Regions from separate parts of the Paenibacillus sp. FSL H8-0048 genome, predicted to be linked through region 2. Evidence: riboswitches for the same ligand, from Rfam matches in the RefSeq annotation. Region 2 holds a riboswitch; each other region holds the start of a gene.

Region 1 (5,969 bases), 930 kb from region 2:
AGACTCCCTGAACACCAAGTGTGTTCTGGGCAGTGAGTGCAGTAAGTGCAGACATGCCGTACACTCCCAGCTCCTGAAAAGTCTTCAAATCCGCCTGGATCCCGGCCCCGCCGCCGCTGTCAGAGCCGGCAATGGTCAACGCTTTGCGTATGCTAGTCATCTTGTTCTCTCCTTTGGGGTGCACGTTTTAGGCTTCGAGCAGCTTCAGCCGTGAGCGGCTGCTGTATTGCTCCGGGGTCACCAGCGCCAATTGGTTCAGGAACCCAATTTGGAAGCTGCCCGGACCTTGGTCTTCAGCCGCCTCAGCAGCAAGCTCTGCTGCCACGCCGTAGAAGGAGAGGGCCTCGGCAGCCGCCTCAAGCACATCGCCTCCGCATACGGCAAGAAATGCACCCACCACAGCACTTAACAGGCAGCCGGTTCCGGTCACCCGGGTCAGGATGGAGTGCCCGTTGCTGGCGATATAAGTGCGCTTGCCGTCTGTGATGATGTCTTCCTTGCCGGTGATAATTACGACACAATTCAGCTTCTGCGCCGCCTTATTCGCTAGAGCGACTACATCGCCTTCGCCTGCTCCGGCATCCACGCCTTTGCTTGCCCAGCTCACCCCGGCTACATTGGCAACCTCGGCCACATTGCCGCGAAGCGCTGTAAGCTGAAGCTCACTGAGCAGCTTAGCCGTAACATCGGTGCGGTAGGCGGTAGCCCCGGCTCCAACGGGATCAAGCACGAGCGGCACATGGTGGCGGTTAGCAGCCTTCCCGGCTTCGATCATGGAAGCAATGGCGGCTTCATTCAGTGTGCCGATGTTCAGCACAACCGCCCCGGACATGGCGGCGACATCCGCTACTTCTTCAATGGCATCGGCCATGAATGGCGAAGCTCCCAGAGCCAGCAGCCCGTTCGCAGTGAAGTTAGCAACTACGATATTCGTGATATTATGCACCAGCGGGTTCGCCTGGCGTACTTTGGACAGATAAGACATATGAATTCCTCCTAAAGATGTAATTAAAAATTAATAAAAGCATTCTTAACATCCACTTCTCCAGCCAGCAGGCCGTTCTCGCTCAGCCACTGGTTCACCTTCTCCCATGAGGCGCTGTCCTGGTAGCCGAAGGGCTGGGAACCGGCATCCATCAGCGGCAGCAGGATCTCCAGACTGCGCTTCTCAATCTTTTCATCCAGCGGCGCGGTGTCCTCCTGATGGGAGAGCAGCAGCTTCAGCGCTTCATCCGGGTGATCCGCTACATACTGCTGGCCTTTTCTGATAGCATCCACGAATTTCTGATAAAAGCCCTGTGAATCCTGCAGTCCCTGCTCACTGGCGACCAGCACCAGCTCATAATAATCCGGGACCCCGTAATCCACGGGATTGAAGGAGCGGACCGGATGGCCTTCCTGCTCCAGAATCAGCTGCTCATGATTGATGAACCCGCCCATAATTCCATCTACCCGCCCGGTAGAGAGAGCAGGAATCAGCTCAAAGCCGACATCCACCAGCTTGAGGGAGGAAGGGTCTCCGCCGTCGCTCTTGACCATCGTATTCAGCATCGCTTCATATAACGGAACGGAGGAATATCCGGCTTGTCTGCCTGACAGCTCTCCCGGGCGGGTAATGCCGCTGTCTGCGGCTACCATGAGATGATTCATCGGGTGGCGCACCAGCGCAGCGATCGACTTGACCGGAATCTGCTCGCCACGTGCCATCAATACCTGCGGCTGATAGCTGAGTGCCAGATCCACCTTTCCCGCCGCCACCAGCTTCAGTGCATCATTGGTATCGGCCGGCATCTGAATCTCAACTTCCAGACCTTCCGCAGCGAAATAACCTTCAGCCTCTGCCGCGTACAAAAAAGAGTGAACAGCATTGGGGTACCAGTCTAGCATAATCGTAAGTTTATGGGCTCCATCTTTAGCCTCAGCCCCTGCCCCAGAGGTGGCGGTAGTAACAGCCGGAGAGCCGGAGGCCGCCGGACTATTCGTATTGGCGCAGCCTGCCAGGACAGGCAGCATACAGAGCAGCAGAACGGACAGCAGCATGGCTGGCCTTGAGATTGCATGGTACAGATAACGGGTATAGCGGATAGTAGTCATGAATAACGTCCTCTTTTCTTCAGAATAAACTTCTCCAGCGCGGCGACTGCCAGAAACAGCAGGATACCGAGTATAGATAACAAGACAACAGCAGCGAACATCTTGGCGGTCTGGAGATTCCCGGCCATTCTGCGGCTGAAATAGCCCAGCCCTTCGCTGCCCCCAAGCCATTCCCCGATCGTTGCGCCAATCACACAGTACACTGCCGACAGCTTTAGACCGGAGAAAAAAGAGGGCAAAGCCAGCGGAACGCCCACCTTCCTTAGAATCTGCCAGCGGTTCGCGCCGTACGTCAGCAGCAGCTCCCGGTAGGCGTCTGTATTCTTGGACAAGCCATCATAGGTGCCAATGACCACCGGAAAGAAAGCGGTCAGGAAGACAACGGCGACCTTGCTCCATAAGGTGTAGCCGAACCACATGATGAACAGGGGCGAGAGGGCGATCAGCGGAACCGTCTGGCTGATAATCAGCAGCGGATACAGCGCCTTGGCCAGCGGACTGAACAGGTGCATGGCGATTCCCAGCAGGCTGCCGCAAATCACCGACAATGCGAAGCCTGTGAGTACCTCCAGCAGTGTAGCAGGCAGATGCACCCCGAATAACAAGCGGCGTTCCTCCAGTAAGGCCTTGCAGATGGCGGACGGAGCCGGAAGGATGAAGGGAGGAGCCAGCCCCAGGCAGGCTACAGTCTCCCAGACCGCAAGCGTCAGCAGAGCGAGAAGGACTGCTGGAGCGTAATGCTGGAGCAATCTTCTAGGGGCGGCGGTTCTCATATAGCTTCAGCTCCAATTCCTGGCGCAGGGCGGCGAACTGCGGTTCATAGTTCAGACTGTGATGGCGCGGACGGGGGAGGGCGGTTGAGAATTCCTGCATACCGCTGCCCTCCCGGCCAGTCATTAGATAGATTCTGTCACTAAGCAGGAGCGCCTCCTCCAGATCATGGGTGATGAACAGCACTGTCTTGTCCAGCTCCGCCCATAACTCCAGCAGCCAGCGCTGCAGCGAGCGCTTCGTAATGGCATCAAGCGCCCCGAACGGCTCATCCAGCAGCAGCAGGTCATTCCCGGCCGCCACGGTGCGGAGGACAGCCACACGTTGGCGCATTCCGCCGGACAACTCCTGCGGATAAGCTCCTTCGGTCCCGTCAAGGCCGAAGCGCTGCAGCAGGGTGCGGATCTCGGCCATAGCGGCTGCTTTGGGACGGCTGCGCTTGAGCTCCCAGGGCAGCAGACAATTGTCCATTACGGTCCGCCAGGGTAGGAGGAGATCCTGCTGCGGCATGTAGGCGACACTGCCCAGTCTCTTCGCTGCTGCAGCGGACTCGGCTCCGTTCAGCATAATCCTGCCGCTGCCGGGCTCCAGCAGACCGGCGATGATTTTGAACAAGGTGCTTTTGCCGCATCCGCTTCCGCCTACGACAGATATGAATTCGCCGCGCTGCACATTCATGGATAGCCCTGAGAAGACGGGGGTCCGGGATGAACCGGTCCCGAAGGCATAGGACAGATTGCTAATGTTGATCATAAGACTATGTATGAAGCCTCCTCGGATTGAAATATTTACTGCGCTGAACACCAAAAAGCCCCATTCATTCCCGGAGGCAATGAATGGGGCGGAAGGTACAGTCAGCTGCGGCCCTGTGACGGGAACCACTGATACATTCTGCTCCACTTCCCTCCGCTGGTATGATCCAGATCAGGTTCAAAGGGTCCGGAGCTTAAGCTCCGTCTCAGTCGGCCGACTCCCCTAGTGAATAATGCTGCTATTGAATTCGTAATTGCTACTTAATATACCACAAATTCCCCTCTTGTAAAGAGCAGGCGGTCAGCGTTTTGCCAGTCCGGTCACGAACAAAGCGACGATGCCCCTGGAGATGTCCAGCTTGGAGGAGTGGTGCCGCTTCTGCTCATACAGGTACAGATCGGGACTGAGGACAGAGATTAAGGCCGTAGCCGCAAAGGCCGGATCAATGTCAATAATCTCACCGCCCGCCGCAGCACGCTGCAGCAGCTCTGTCATCATCACCCCCAGCCGCTGGAAAAAAGGATGCTCAAACTGGGTCAGCTGCTTCTTGCCGGTGAACTCGGCTTTGATCATATTCAGCAGCTCGGCATATTGCTCAATGAAATCGGCAATCTGCTCAATGCTGCTCTGCAGCTGAGCTAGCGCCGGAGCTTCACCGGCACTGGCAGCGACCTGCTGCTCCAGACTGGACAGGAATTGATCTGCGCTGCCCTTCAGCAGGGCAGAACAGATCTCACCCTTGTCCGTGAAACGGCGGTACAGGGAGCCTTGCCCTATACCTGCCCGCTTGGCAATGCTGTACATGCTGACCGCCTCAAGTCCGCTCTCGGTGAATAACTGGCGGGCAGCTTCAAGAATCCGCTGTACATAAGGATCGGCGGACTCCGGAGGGGAGGATTCTATGGCTTGCGGAGCTGACGGAGGAAGCAGTGCAGCATCGGTGTCTGGCTTGTTCATGAGGACCCCTTTCAGAAATGAATCAGTGATTTACAGAAAAACAAATAAAAGAATTGACACAACGGACAATTGTCCGTAGACTATGAATTGCAATTACGGACAGTTGTCCGTTCACTCATTATATAGAACAATCTGCCCGCAGGTCAATGTAGAACGCGGACAGCTTTAGGAGGAGAAGAGACATGGATCAGACCTTGAAGCAGGAAGCCGATTTCCGGCTGTCCAGCATTCTGGTTCCGCTGCTGGCCATTATTGCAGGCGTATTTATGGTTGTGCTGGACAGTACGGCAATGAATGTAGCCTTGTCCAGGCTGGTAGTGGATTTCAAGACGGATCTGCATACACTGCAGTGGGTAGTTACGGGTTATATGCTGGCTCAGGCTTCCGTTATCCCGTTGTCAGGCTGGCTGTCTGACCGGTTCGGAGCCAAGAAAGTCTTCCTGACGGCGGTCATTGTGTTCACGATAGGCTCGATTCTGTGCGCTACACCAAGCAGCGCCGAATGGCTGATTGTGTTCCGGGTCATTCAGGGACTTGGCGGCGGCTGTGTGCTCCCTGTCGGGATGGCCTATGTGTACAGACTTGCTCCCAAAAGTAAGGTTGGCGTAGTCATGGGCATTATGGGCATTCCCGTTCTGTTCGCACCGGCTATTGGTCCGGTATTGTCGGGCTGGCTGGTTGAATACCATTCCTGGCGCTGGATCTTTCTCATTAATATTCCAATTGGCATCATTGCGGTGCTGATTGGACTGCGCAAGCTGCCGAATGCGGCGAAGAACAGCGTGCCCGGCATGGATAAGTTCGGTATGGTTCTGGGTCCGCTGGCCTTTGCTTCGTTAACCTACGGGGTTAGCCAGGGCGCCCAGAGCTGGACCTCCGAGAAAACGCTGATCGGGCTGCTGCTGGGCGCTGTGGCGCTGATCGCTTTTGTCATCGCAGAGCTGCGCTCCAAGACACCGCTGCTGGAGCTGCGGATTCTGAAGTCCGTAGATTTCACGACAGGAATCATCGTGCAGTGGATCGCCCAGTTCGGCTTATACGGCGCGTTATTCCTGCTCCCGCAATTTCTGCAACAGGCCCGCGGCTTCGGTGCATTTGATACCGGTCTGACGCTGCTGCCGCAAGCGATCGCTTCCGGGCTGATGATGCCGATTGCCGGGATACTGTTCGACCGGATCGGTGTGCGCTGGCTCGTGGTCTGCGGCCTTAGTCTGGTCTCCGGGGCGTTATTCCAGTATTCGCATGTAGACCTTACCACGCAGAGCCGGGACCTGATCCTTCCGCTGATCATGTGCGGGGCGGGCATGGGGATGATGATGATGCCGATGAACACGCATCTGCTCAACAAGGCGCCTAGCCACCTGGTGAACCGGGTAACCTCGCTGACGAACTCG
Region 2 (5,969 bases):
CCTTCCAGGGAATGCCCGCCCACTTCGGTGGATACCCCTGCGGACATCTTCGTGATGCCGAGCTGGACCAGATGATCGCGCAGAGCGGCAGGCTCACGTGTGGACAGCGAGATGCCGGAGCGCGGCAGGAATAGACGGTACGCCAGGATGATCTGCACCAGCGCCCGGTCGGTTACGTCGCTTGCGGGGTTGAATTCGCCTAAGTAAGGACGGAATCTGGGCGTCGACAACCCGATTTCGCATTCCGGGTACTTGTCCTGCAGATACCTCGCATGCAGCGCAGTGGCCAGCGCCTCCTGCCGCCATTCATACATGCCGAGCAGGGCCCCGATATTTACTGAACGAAAGCCGGCCTCACAGCCCCGCTCGGGAGCATCCAGCCGGTTGCGGTAGACGCGTTTGGGGCCTTTTACATGCAGCGTACGATAAGTCTCCTGGTGGTAGACCTCCTGATAGAGCGTCAGACCGTCCACGCCGGCTTCTCTGAGCTCAGCATATTCGGCTGTCGAGAGCGGATTCACCTCAATGCTGACGGAGGAGAAGTATCCGCGCAGCACATCCACGCAGTCTCTCACATAACCAGCCGGACTGTCCCTCCGGGATTCTCCGGTCAGTATCAGAATGTGGCGCAGGCCCGTGGCTGCGATGGTCTCTGCTTCCCGGGCGACCTGTTCCAGCGTCAGTTTTTTGCGCGGAAAATCATAAATAGAACTGAAGCTGCAATACGTGCAGTGATTCACGCAAAAATCAGCCAGATACATAGGTGTGAACAACTGCATCACATGGCCGAAATGCGTACGCGTTAAACGGTGCGCCTTCTGTGCCATCTCCTCCAGATAAGGCTCCGCTGCCGGTGACAGCAGGGCCATCAGCCCCTCTTCATCGACTTGCTCTGCACGAAGCGCGCGCTTCACATCCTCTGCCGTATACCGGCTCCATAGCGTCCCGTAAGGAAGCTGCTCCAGCCGGGTCATCGTCTCATAAAAGCTCATAACCGTTCCTCTCCTCCCTATTCCATCTGTCAGGCCAAGAACCCGGTCAACGGTGAAGAGGCTGCCGCCGTCTCTTCTACAGGCCCCAGTCCGGCAAGATAAGCCTTGCGCCCTGCGGATACCGCAGCGCGGAAGGCTTCTGCCATCAGCAGCGGATCTGAAGCGGTGGCAATCGCTGTATTGAGCAGGACCGCAGCAGCGCCCATCTCCATCGCCTCAGCCGCCTCGGACGGTCTGCCGATTCCGGCATCCACGATCACCGGCAGATCCGTCTCGGAGATCAGAATCCGGATCAGCTCCTTGGTCTGCAGCCCGCGGTTGGACCCGATCGGTGCCCCTAGCGGCATCACAGCCGCAGCCCCCGCTGCCTTCAGCCGCAGGGCAGCGGACAGATCAGGACTCATGTACGGAAGCACCACGAAGCCCTCTGCTGCAAGGACCTCGGTCGCCCGGATCGTCTCCATGTTATCCGGCAGCAAATATTTCTGGTCGTTGATGACCTCAATCTTCACCCAGTTGCCCAGCCCCGCCGATCTCGCCAGCCGGGCAATCCGTACCGCCTCTTCTGCGGTGCGCGCACCTGAGGTATTAGGCAGCAAGGTCATATGGGAAGGAATATGGCTGACAATATTGTCACTGCTCTCCGGGTCTACCCGGCGCAGGGCAACGGTAATAACCTGTGAGCCTGATCGCGTAATGACCTCGGGAATGAGGGTGTTACGGCTGTATTTTCCGGTGCCAATGAATAGTCTACTGGTTAGAGTCACGCCGCCAATCATCAATGGATCTTGCATCTTAACGCCTCCTGGGATAAGTCTTTGTGTTTAGCCTCCGCCTACAAAATGAACCAGCTCCACCCGGTCCCCCTCGCTAAGCAGTGTCTCTCCATAAACCTCTCTGCCGGCAAGTTCACCGTTCAGCTCGACAATTACCAGCTTACCGGCCCACTCGGGCCGGGCCAGCAGATCCTCCAGTGTCCGGCAGCTCTCTTCGAGCCTGTGCCTCTTCCCGTTAACGGTCACGATCATGTCTGTTCACCTCCTGCCGCGCCTTTTACTTGATCCATCTCATGGGTTACAAGACTGCTCTGCCACCCTGTGAACCGCTGCCCTGTAGGCCAAGGCCGCTGCCACCGGATCTGGGGCTCCGCAGATCCCCGACATGACCGCAATGCCAGCCGCCCCCCCAGCCAGCACCGCTCCGGCATTGCCCGGGGTAATCCCGCCGAGCGCAATCAGCGGTATGCGGCTCCAGCGGACAGCCTCGGCCAGCTGCGCAAGTCCCCGTGCCTGCTGTCCGGGCTTGCAGGCCGTAGGGAACACATGCCCGTAGAGGCAGAAGTCTGCTCCCTGCCTTCCAGCCTCCGCCGCCTCTTCCCGCGAGTGGACCGATCTGCCGATCCGCAGGCCGGGTGCAAGGCCGCGCACTGCGGCTGGCGGAAGGCTATGCCAGGCTAACTGTGCACCGCCTGCCCCGGCGGCCAGGGCAACATCGATCCGGTCATTAATGACCAGCTTCGAAGACGGAACCCCGGACTGAAGCATCTGCTGTGCCGCCGCCAGCAATTCGCGGGCGGACATGGCTTTTTCGCGGAGATGGATATAATCCACCATAGAATGTACCGCAACGGCCCATTCCGCCAGCGCTTCAGGCTGTAGCCGCCCGTCCGAGACCGCATGAATCTCATACAACACTCTTTCCCCTCCCGTCTGTTCCAGCTCATTCTAAACCGCGCGCCAACACAAAAAAGACCACTCCCATAAGGAAGCAGTCTGGAATATAAGCAGGAATACCGGGATGAGCCGTGTACCCCGCTGCAATATTCGTTCTCCACTTCCCTACGCTGGTATAAACCAGATCAGGTTCAAAGGGTCCGGACAACTACGCCCGTCTCAGCCTTGCGGCACCCCTAGTGATCGTTCATATGCGGTTGTTTCGTCTTGCTTGTTGTATATTAGCATATAATTCCTGTTAGAGCTATTCTTTCGTAGATTTTACTTCAATTACAAAAACCACAGATGAACTCCCTTCTGAAAATTTACCATCCTCGGTTGTCCAGAATGCTGATATGCCGTAGTAATAAACGCCTTGTTCTTTTGGAGCATTAAAAGAGCCGTTCTTCAATGGAATTTGCACTTCTTTATCATCGACAAATTGCTGAACGTTTACCTCATCGGGTGCCGGTTTATAAGTAAAAGCAACATCGATCTTCCCCCCAGAGGCTATAACAGTGGGAGTAACCCCCTGTACCATGGATTGTCCTCCTGTATAATCCGCACATCCTAAATTCCCCCAGCAATAGCTGCCTTGGGTAACTGGAATTTGGGTTTTACCGGAAGTAACAAGGGGTAGCGGCGGCGATTCCTGTGTAATTCTAATCCCAATGCTTTTTGCATATCCTTCCAACCTTGTATTTGCCACAAGTCTCCCTGCAAAAGGAGTCAAATAAATGAACACTACCAGAAAAACAAAAATCCCCGCTGCCGATAGAATGAATCCTTTTTTTCTAAGCATCCCAATCCCCTTTTCATATCCAATTATCTAAATAGACGGAAATATATTGTAATAGTTACAAGCGCAGAAAAAAAGCCTGCCGGCAAGCGGTTAGGCTTTTTACAATAGAAGTTATATGTTGCACACAAATCTGCATCCCGCACCCATCAGCCGTTGACAACCTCGCCGCCGTTCACATGCATCACCTGTCCGCTCACATAGGAGGAATCGTCCGAGGCCAGGTATACATACGCCGGTGCCAGCTCTTCAGGCTGTCCCGGGCGCTTCATCGGCTGGGTGCCGCCGAACTCACTGACCTTCTTCGCGTCAAAGGTTGACGGAATCAGCGGGGTCCAGATCGGTCCGGGCGCTACCGCGTTCACGCGGATGCCCTTATCGGCCAGATTCATCGACAGCGAACGGGTGAAGCTGAGAATCGCTCCCTTGGTGGACGAATAGTCCAGCAGCTGCGGGCTGCCGCGATACGCCGTGATGGAAGTGGTGTTAATGATCGTAGCGCCTTTTTTAAGATGAGGCATGGCTGCCTTGGTCAGATAGAACATGGAGAAAATATTCGTCCGGAACGTGCGCTCCAGCTGCTCCGCTGTGATGTCCTCAATATGGTCCTGCGGATGCTGTTCCGCCGCATTGTTGATTAGGATGTCAAGCTTGCCGAGTCCTTCAACCGTTTGACGAATCAAGCTCTGACAGAAGCATTCGTCCCCGATGTCCCCGGCGATCAGAATACACTTTCTGCCCTCCTGCTCCACCTGGCGCTTGGTCTCTTCCGCATCCTCATGCTCGTTCAAGTAGGAGATCACCACATCCGCGCCCTCCTTGGCAAAATGAACGGCAACCGCACGCCCGATCCCGCTGTCGCCTCCGGTAATAAGCGCGACCTTGCCCAGCAGCTTGCCTGCGGCCTTGTACGCCGGGGTCTCAAACTCCGGGAGCGGGTTCATCTCACTCTCAATTCCGGGGCGCTGATCCTGTACCTGCGGGGGCAGGGTTTTGACAGGTTGTTTGTTAGTGTCTGGCATAATCCATTCTCCTTTCGCTGTCCACAGTAATGTTGATTGATCATGTTAGCATGGCTTAAGGTCTGGTGTTTATGCATCAGGCAGTGTGCCTGCTTGGCTGTACGTTATGTTACTTACCACACTTGGCAGCCGCCCAAACAGCTAATCTTCATTCACCGGCACCTCTAGCGGGACGTTAGTACAGTATGCAACGAACGTTTCCAAAGAGAATATTATCTATATCCGCTAAGGGGAAAGCCCTATACTTGGTGAGGAACGACAACTACCTTAACGGAGGGGACGCTTCTATCATGGGAAATGAGCGCTTCTTGCTGGTGAACGGAACGGTAATCGATGGAACCGGACGGCCGTCGCTGCATCATACAAGCATCGGGATTGTTAATGGCCGCTTCGGCACCATAACACAGCATAGTGACATCTGTAGGATCGAAATCATACTAACAGGAGGTTTTGCAAAATGAACGCAAGAATTTCACTCTCTCCGGTCACCCCGGACGATATCGATTTCATCACAACGCTTGAAACCAACGCCTCACTCTGGCCCTTCGAGGATATGATTCCAACCGACAAGGAGGCAGTCCGGAAGACCGTGGCGGAACGAATCCATAGCGACTGGTACAAACAATTCGTGATCCGGCTCGCCTCCCCGGAGGCACCCCCTGCAGGTGAAGTGCATTTGCACTGGTATGTAAAAGAGCGCGAGAGCTGGGAGCTGGGCTACAGCCTTTTCCCTGAATACCGGGGGCAAGGCTACTGCACCGAAGCGGCTCAGCTGGCCTTGAAGCTTGCTTTTAAAGAATGGAGGGCCCACAGAGTCGTGGCTATGTGCAATGAATACAATACCTCATCCATCAAGGTACTGGACAGGTTAGGCATGGTCCGCGAGGGCGTATTCCGGGAAGAAATACACTGGAACAACCAGTGGGTCAACCAATACTTCTATGCAATACTGGACCGGGAGTACCTGGGGCATAACGGGATATAGAACCAGACTGGGGAGAGATGCTGAGACCTTATGCTACACTTAAGGAGCATCATCATGCTAAATATATTCGGTTTGTCGCATACATTCTTCTATGCTCCGCATGACGCCCTTTAGAAGAGCAACTTTTCATTCAGGATTCTATTCATCTTCTTTCACAATTACATCCAGAACTCTGCCTGTTCCCGTAACCTTCATTGACGTATTCAGAATAGCCTGAGTAACCGTTGTGCCTTCATCCAGCTCCATCTTAAGTCCTGATGCAGAGGCAGCGGTCTTGACCGTGCGTATGGAGCCTTTTTGCAGGTGGAGGTTGGGTCCATCGGCTTCAACGTTCACGTCTCCGAAATTGCCCTTAAGCATCACTGCGAGCCCGGCTGCAGGGCCGGATGGCAGATCAATATCTGTGAACCCGGCACCTGTACCCTGATCCTCCTCCAGAATCACATTAGATTGTACCGA
Region 3 (5,969 bases), 1.9 Mb from region 2:
CAGCGCGGGCTGCTGCGGCATATAGCTGATCTTGCCGCGCTGCCCGGTCACCGGGATGCCGTCCATGCTCACGGTTCCGGTATCCGGCAGCGTAAGGCCGCCGATGATATGGAACAGCGTGCTTTTACCGCAGCCGGACGGGCCGACAATGGAGACGAATTCCTGCGGCTCCACGGTCAGGGATACCTGATCCAGCACCTGCGTCTCCCGGCGGCGGTGCGTGAATGACTTGGAGATGCCGCTGACTTCAAGCGCAGGCGGCACACTCTGAGTACGCAGGCGTCCATCTACGTTCGCCTTCTCCAGTTCAATCCTCGTAAGCTCAGACACTTCGTCCAGCCTCCTTCAGTTTTATTTTGGTTGGTCCGTTTTGGATGATCTTCCCGTGCTTCTTAAGCATCCTTGCGCGGCTTCCAGCGCACCAGCCATCTCTCCAGCAGGGCAATGAGCGCGAATAACACGAGACTTAGCAGCACGATGATGGCGATGGCCACGAACATCCGGTCCGCACGGTAAGAGGACTTCTGCAGCAGCATATAATAGCCGATCCCTCTGTCGGCGCCGATCCATTCGGCCACCACTGCGCCCATCACCGCATAGGTGGCGGAGATTTTGAGCCCGGAGAACAGGGAGGGCAGGGAGCCGGGAAGCTCCAGCCGGGTGAAGATCTGCCACTTGCCCGCACCGGCCATTTTCATATAATTCAGCATCACCCGGTCGCTTTGGGCCAGCCCGCCCATGGCTGCAACAGCTACGGGGAAGAAGCAGACGAGAGTGATCAGGATAATTTTGGGCAGCAGACCGAAGCCGAACCAGATAATCAGCAGCGGGGCAAGCGCAATGGAGGGCACATTCTGGCTGAGGATCAGCAGCGGATAGATCGCCCGCTTGACCCAGGGCAGCAGGTGCAGCAGCAAGGCGGTGAGCAGGCCGATGCCTGTGCCGACCGGGAAGCCGATCAGGGTCAGCCGCAGCGTGGCGGCGGTGTGCTCCCAGATCCCTGAGGCGTTGTTCTTCGACTCACGCGCGATATCCGCGGGGCTGGGCAGCTGGTAAGCCGGGATGTGAAACAGCATGACCGAGAGCTGCCATATCCCGACAAAAAAGAGGACCGCCACAAAGGGCGGCCACACTAGCTTCCAGGTGCTTCTCACGGCCGGTATTTCTCGGTCAGCTTGTCCATGCTGATGCCGCCCGGGTTATGGGCGACCTTGATCTGTGAGATGACACTCGGACTGCCGGAGGCGATCAGCGCCTCATGCATGTCACGCACAATATCCAGCAGCTCGGACAGCTCGCCTTCCATCGTGGTCTCCAGCGGATTCACCTGATGCTTCACGCCTGACTTCTGAATGACCTCAATGGCCTTGTCCACATAAGGGATAGAATCCTCGTTGTTCGGTGTCTTGGGAATGACCTGAATGCTGAGCAATGTATTAGCCATGATGAATCCTTCCTCTCCAAGTTAAGTATAAGATTCCCGCCATGCGGGTTCATTATGATTCCGGCAAAAATTCATTCGTAAACGTACTCTCCGCATCCAGCGGCTTATCCAGCAGCTTCAGGCCGTACATCCAGTCGGCGTAATTCTTCCAGATCTCAAGCTTCTGCTCCCCCCAGCGCGGGGCGTCGTCTTTGTATTTCGGGCTAAGCCATTTCTGGCTGGCCAGCACCAGCTTGGGATCAAGGTCTGGTACAGCGTCCGACAGGACCGTCGCAGCTTCTTCCGGGTTATCGATAGCGTACTGATAGCCCTTCGACGTAGCCTTCAGGAAGGCCTTCACCACTTCAGGATGCTCGGCGATCTCCTTCTCGCTGGTCGTCAGCACCGGGGTGTAGTAATCCAGCTGCGGAGCGTAATCCTTCAGATACAGCATATCCAGCGGCTCCCCGCGCAGCTCGGCCTCCACACCGGTCCAGGCATAGAAGATCCAGGCGAAGTCAATATCCCGCTTCACGGCTGTGAAAAAGTCCGCTTCGCCGATATTCACCAGCTTCACCTTGGAGACATCCCCGCCTTCGGGGTCCATGATCGCTTTCATGGCAGCCTGCTCCGCAGGGGAGCCCCAGCCTCCGTACGTTTTGCCTTCGAAATCCTTCGGCGTCTTAATATTGCGGTCCTTCGGAGCCGCGAACCCGGAGGTATTATGCTGAATGATAGCAGCAATCGACACCAGCGGCACATCCTGCAGACGGGCCAGAGTCAGGGCTTCCTGGGCGCTGATGCCGAACTGGGCTTCGCCGGAAGTGACCATCGTATCGGACCCGGCAGCGCCGGGCTGTACAATCTGTACGTCGAGACCTTCCTCTGCGTAATAACCCAGCTCCTTGGCAGCATACAGGCCTGTATGATTGGTGTTTGGCGTCCAGTCCAGGGCAATCTTAACCTGGGTTAGCGCCTTAGGTGCATCCGTGGGTGCGGCTGCGGCTGCATCAGGTGCAGCTGTGCTGTTTCCTGCAGCAGGTGCGCTGGCCCCCGCATTGCCGCTGTTGTTTCCGCCGCCACATCCTGCTACGGTAAGCAGCAGCATGGAGCTGAGCAGGAGTAGTGCTGTTTTTTTGACTCCCATTTCTCTTTCTCTCTCCTTCCAGCAACCCCTGGTCTTCAGAGCTTACAGAAACCGTATTCCTGTACATCCTTAGAATCAAAAAAGCGTCCCGAAGATCGGGACGCCAGTGACTTGCGTGAGGGGACTTCAGCTTCAGTACCGCTTAGGGGCACTGTGCCGAATGAAGATTCCTACGCTGGCATTATCCAGATCAGGTATAAGGGTCAGTATCTTGTGGGATACAATCTCAGCCGGCCAATTCCAGCACCCCTGGTTCTATAAAGTTCACGGGTATTGCTATGTTCTTACGGTGTATTATAGACGGCAGTCCCGCCGTTGTCCACCCTCATATCTTAATCCCTCGTATAATGCCGCTTCTTGCGGCGGCTGCGGATGCCGTTCCAGATCTCTCTTACCGTTAGGCCGATACTGACGGTGATCCCCGAGAAGGTCAGGAACAGAGCCAGATACTCGAACGCGGAGTACTCCAGCATTTTGCTCCAGTCAATCTGTCCCTTCAGATCCTCGATCACCTGATTCATCCCGTAAATCCCGCTGATGACCGTGAACACGGTGAGCACCATCAGGAGCGTATCCCGCCGTTTGGCCTGGAATTTGTCCTGATACTGGAACAGGTCATTCAGCGTCATTTTCACCTCATCGAACAGGGCATCATTGCCATACACCTTACGCAGCTGAAAAAAAATCTCACGTCCCTGCGACTGCGAAATCAGCTCCAGGAAGTAGAATTTGGCCGAGAATTTGTTGATCAGGAAGATCAGATTCTCAATCTCGTCGTTATCGTGGTTGATGCGCAGCCGGGAGTGGAGGTTGGCGAGCTTCAGCAGCACGATTTTGTGGAAAATACTCAGCAGCATTCCGTAATAATACTCGCCGTACATCTGGCTGATCAAGCCTGCGGCAATCTCCGGCCTCGCCCGGCTCACGCAGCAGAAGGTCTGCTCATTGGTCATGTAGTAGGTGTCCGGCCCCCAGCGGCTATAGCAGTGCTCCCGGGTGTACTGCTTGATATAGTCCGGATCACTCGCACTCATATAGGGGCTGCCGTCGATGTTCAGACCGTCCACCTGGGAGGCCCGGTAGAGCAGCTCGACACTGATCTCTTCCTCGTCCTCCGGGAGATTAACGCCGTAGAAGGCCTGCACCAGCATCCGTTCATCGACGAAGAAGGGCAGGGTCTCGAAATAATTGCCGTTCGTCTCCGCAGGATCGAGATACGGCTCAAGCCCGGCTGCCAGATGCCTGAACACGAAATCCTCCACCCGGGCAAAAGACTTCTGATGACAATGAATGAAAGTATGCTCATCCTGAACACTTACATCCTCCAGATTGCGGAAGCGGTCGGCGAATTCCAGCACCATGCTGAAGGGGAGATTCTCCTCCTCAATAGCGACTCTTACCGTCAGGAAGCCCAGCTCGAACGGGCAGAGGAACACATCGGTCGACAGCACGCGGAAGGGAACCGTCTGGAAGGGCATTTGCAGCCCGCACAGCAGATCGTTAGCCCGGGAAAAGCGGCGGAAGGAATCCCTGTCCTTCTCACGCGGAAACAGGACATGGGCGGCAAACGGAAGATAGCTGCGCTCCATTTTCTCATGGGATACACAGTGATTCTCCCCGTAATAGGCATGTTCCAGTTCCTTGTTCTCCAGAAAAAAACGCGTAAATCCATCCTCCTGAAGGCTCTCAATCAGCTCTTGATCGACTTCCGCCTTAATTGAAAAGGGGAAAATGAATTGCAGTAAGGCGGTATGCAAAGTGGGCTCAGAATGCAGTTCAGCCATGTGTGGGTTCCATCCTTATTCACAGAATATGGACCTTGTAGTTTACATTTACCCTATTCTCCAAGCGGTCACGCTCAGCACGAATAACAGCGCGGCACAAGCGGCCAAAAGTCCCGAGGTCTGGGCGATCTGCAGATGATCCATGGACCAGCCGGTCCAGATTAGTTTTTTCAAGGATAAGACTCCTTATTAATCAATTTATGAACAGATGGCGGGATTCAGAATGAACGGGAAGGGTACACTATATTAGGCACAGGTTAATCATAAATCCAAACCGTGGACGTGAATATAAACTTAATATTCACATGAATTTGAAGGGAGCTGTGACGTCAATGGACAACAAAGAGCTGGAGAAAACAATCATACAGGTGCTGGACGACAACAGGTTCGGTTCCTTCGGCACGATTGAGGCCGGTAACAAGCCTAAAGTGCGTTATATGGCAGTATTTCATGACGGGCTGTCCATCTATCTGGCAACTAACCGCAAGACTCATAAGGTAGAAGAGCTTCAGGATAATCCGAATGCTTGTCTCTTGCTCGGCTATGAACAGGGCGGCGGCAAGGATGTACTGGAGATCGAAGCAACGGTTGCTGTAACGAAGGACGACAGCTTGCGCTCTAAGGTATGGAATGAGTCCCTGGAGAAATGGTTCAAGGGGCCGGATGATCCCGATTATGTCATTCTTGAGCTGTCACCTTCACGGATTGAATATATGGGCAAGAACGGCGGGCATGGGGTATGGCAGTCTTAAGTATATAGTCCGGCAATCCGGGCCTCTTAGGAACCTTCAAGGTTCATAAGGGGCTCTTTCTGCTGCGGCTTTCCGCATTGTGCCTTGTGCCGGAGGAATCATGCTATAATGACCTCAGGTTATCGACATCATGAGGCGGAGGGATTGCCATGAACTGTGTTGATTGTGCTGACATTGACCCGATTGAGGATCAAGGGGAGCTGAAGCTCCGCCCCTGCTCAGCTCCGCTGGCTGCGACCATCCGAAATGCCGGTTATGAAGGTTATCAGACAAGCAAGACTTGTATCATTCCATATCATTGTAAAGAAGAGCTGTTGAAGCTTATAGAAATGCTGGTGGCGGCTAAGGACGTAGCGGATTCCTTAACCGTATGCGTTAAGAGTAAAGGTGCCTCTGCGGCCCCAGACCGGTGGCTGACCTTTGAGCAGCTGAAGGTCCGCTTCGCCAATGAGAATCTGGTGTCCATCATTATGAGCCATGATTTTTGCAGCCATATGCAGCCGATTGTGAATTTCAGCGAGGAGATTGTCGGCTTTGAATTCCTGCTGCGCCCGCTGCCCCAGGGCAGTTATTTTCAGCCCTATGAGCTGTTTGAGATTGCCCGGCGGACAGGGTTTCACTCCTTCCTTGACCGGGCCGCCCGGATCTCGGCGATAGAGACCGGCAGTAAGCTGTTGCCCAAAGGCATCAAGCGGTTCATTAACTTCCTGCCCTCTTCTATTTATAATCCCAAGTATTGTCTTACGCATACTTTTGAGGCGATACGGAGGCTAGACCAGAATCCGGAGGATTATGTATTTGAGGTTGTGGAGACGGAGCAGATCAGCGATATTCCGCATCTGCGCGCCATCTTCGCCGAATAC

What was found. Region 2 has a riboswitch for thiamine pyrophosphate ahead of NSU18_RS09570 (thiamine phosphate synthase). Riboswitches for the same ligand answer to the same signal wherever they lie in the genome.
Region 1: linked by a shared signal. The riboswitch ahead of NSU18_RS05565 (ABC transporter ATP-binding protein) and the one ahead of NSU18_RS09570 (thiamine phosphate synthase) in region 2 are both predicted to bind thiamine pyrophosphate.
Region 3: linked by a shared signal. The riboswitch ahead of NSU18_RS17465 (ABC transporter substrate-binding protein) and the one ahead of NSU18_RS09570 (thiamine phosphate synthase) in region 2 are both predicted to bind thiamine pyrophosphate.

The regions. Positions count from the first base shown of each region.
Region 1 is NZ_JBBODF010000001.1:1,267,210-1,273,178, reverse strand. It holds gene thiD (bifunctional hydroxymethylpyrimidine kinase/phosphomethylpyrimidine kinase) at 1-160, opposite strand, end outside; gene thiM (hydroxyethylthiazole kinase) at 188-985, opposite strand; gene NSU18_RS05575 (ABC transporter substrate-binding protein) at 1,009-2,094, opposite strand; gene NSU18_RS05570 (ABC transporter permease) at 2,091-2,867, opposite strand; gene NSU18_RS05565 (ABC transporter ATP-binding protein) at 2,848-3,618, opposite strand; TPP riboswitch at 3,750-3,852, opposite strand; gene NSU18_RS05560 (TetR/AcrR family transcriptional regulator) at 3,919-4,575, opposite strand; gene NSU18_RS05555 (DHA2 family efflux MFS transporter permease subunit) at 4,758-5,969, shown strand, end outside.
Region 2 is NZ_JBBODF010000001.1:2,201,721-2,207,689, forward strand. It holds gene thiH (2-iminoacetate synthase ThiH) at 1-992, opposite strand, end outside; gene NSU18_RS09560 (thiazole synthase) at 1,022-1,786, opposite strand; gene thiS (sulfur carrier protein ThiS) at 1,817-2,020, opposite strand; gene NSU18_RS09570 (thiamine phosphate synthase) at 2,060-2,686, opposite strand; TPP riboswitch at 2,811-2,913, opposite strand; gene NSU18_RS09575 (hypothetical protein) at 2,970-3,506, opposite strand; gene NSU18_RS09580 (SDR family oxidoreductase) at 3,653-4,525, opposite strand; gene NSU18_RS09585 (hypothetical protein) at 4,816-4,986, shown strand; gene NSU18_RS09590 (GNAT family N-acetyltransferase) at 4,983-5,510, shown strand; gene NSU18_RS09595 (S-layer homology domain-containing protein) at 5,649-5,969, opposite strand, start outside.
Region 3 is NZ_JBBODF010000001.1:4,120,268-4,126,236, reverse strand. It holds gene NSU18_RS17480 (ABC transporter ATP-binding protein) at 1-312, opposite strand, end outside; gene NSU18_RS17475 (ABC transporter permease) at 393-1,154, opposite strand; gene NSU18_RS17470 (thiamine-binding protein) at 1,151-1,444, opposite strand; gene NSU18_RS17465 (ABC transporter substrate-binding protein) at 1,497-2,570, opposite strand; TPP riboswitch at 2,721-2,831, opposite strand; gene NSU18_RS17460 (hypothetical protein) at 2,903-4,354, opposite strand; gene NSU18_RS17455 (hypothetical protein) at 4,403-4,528, opposite strand; gene NSU18_RS17450 (pyridoxamine 5'-phosphate oxidase family protein) at 4,687-5,106, shown strand; gene NSU18_RS17445 (EAL domain-containing protein) at 5,256-5,969, shown strand, end outside.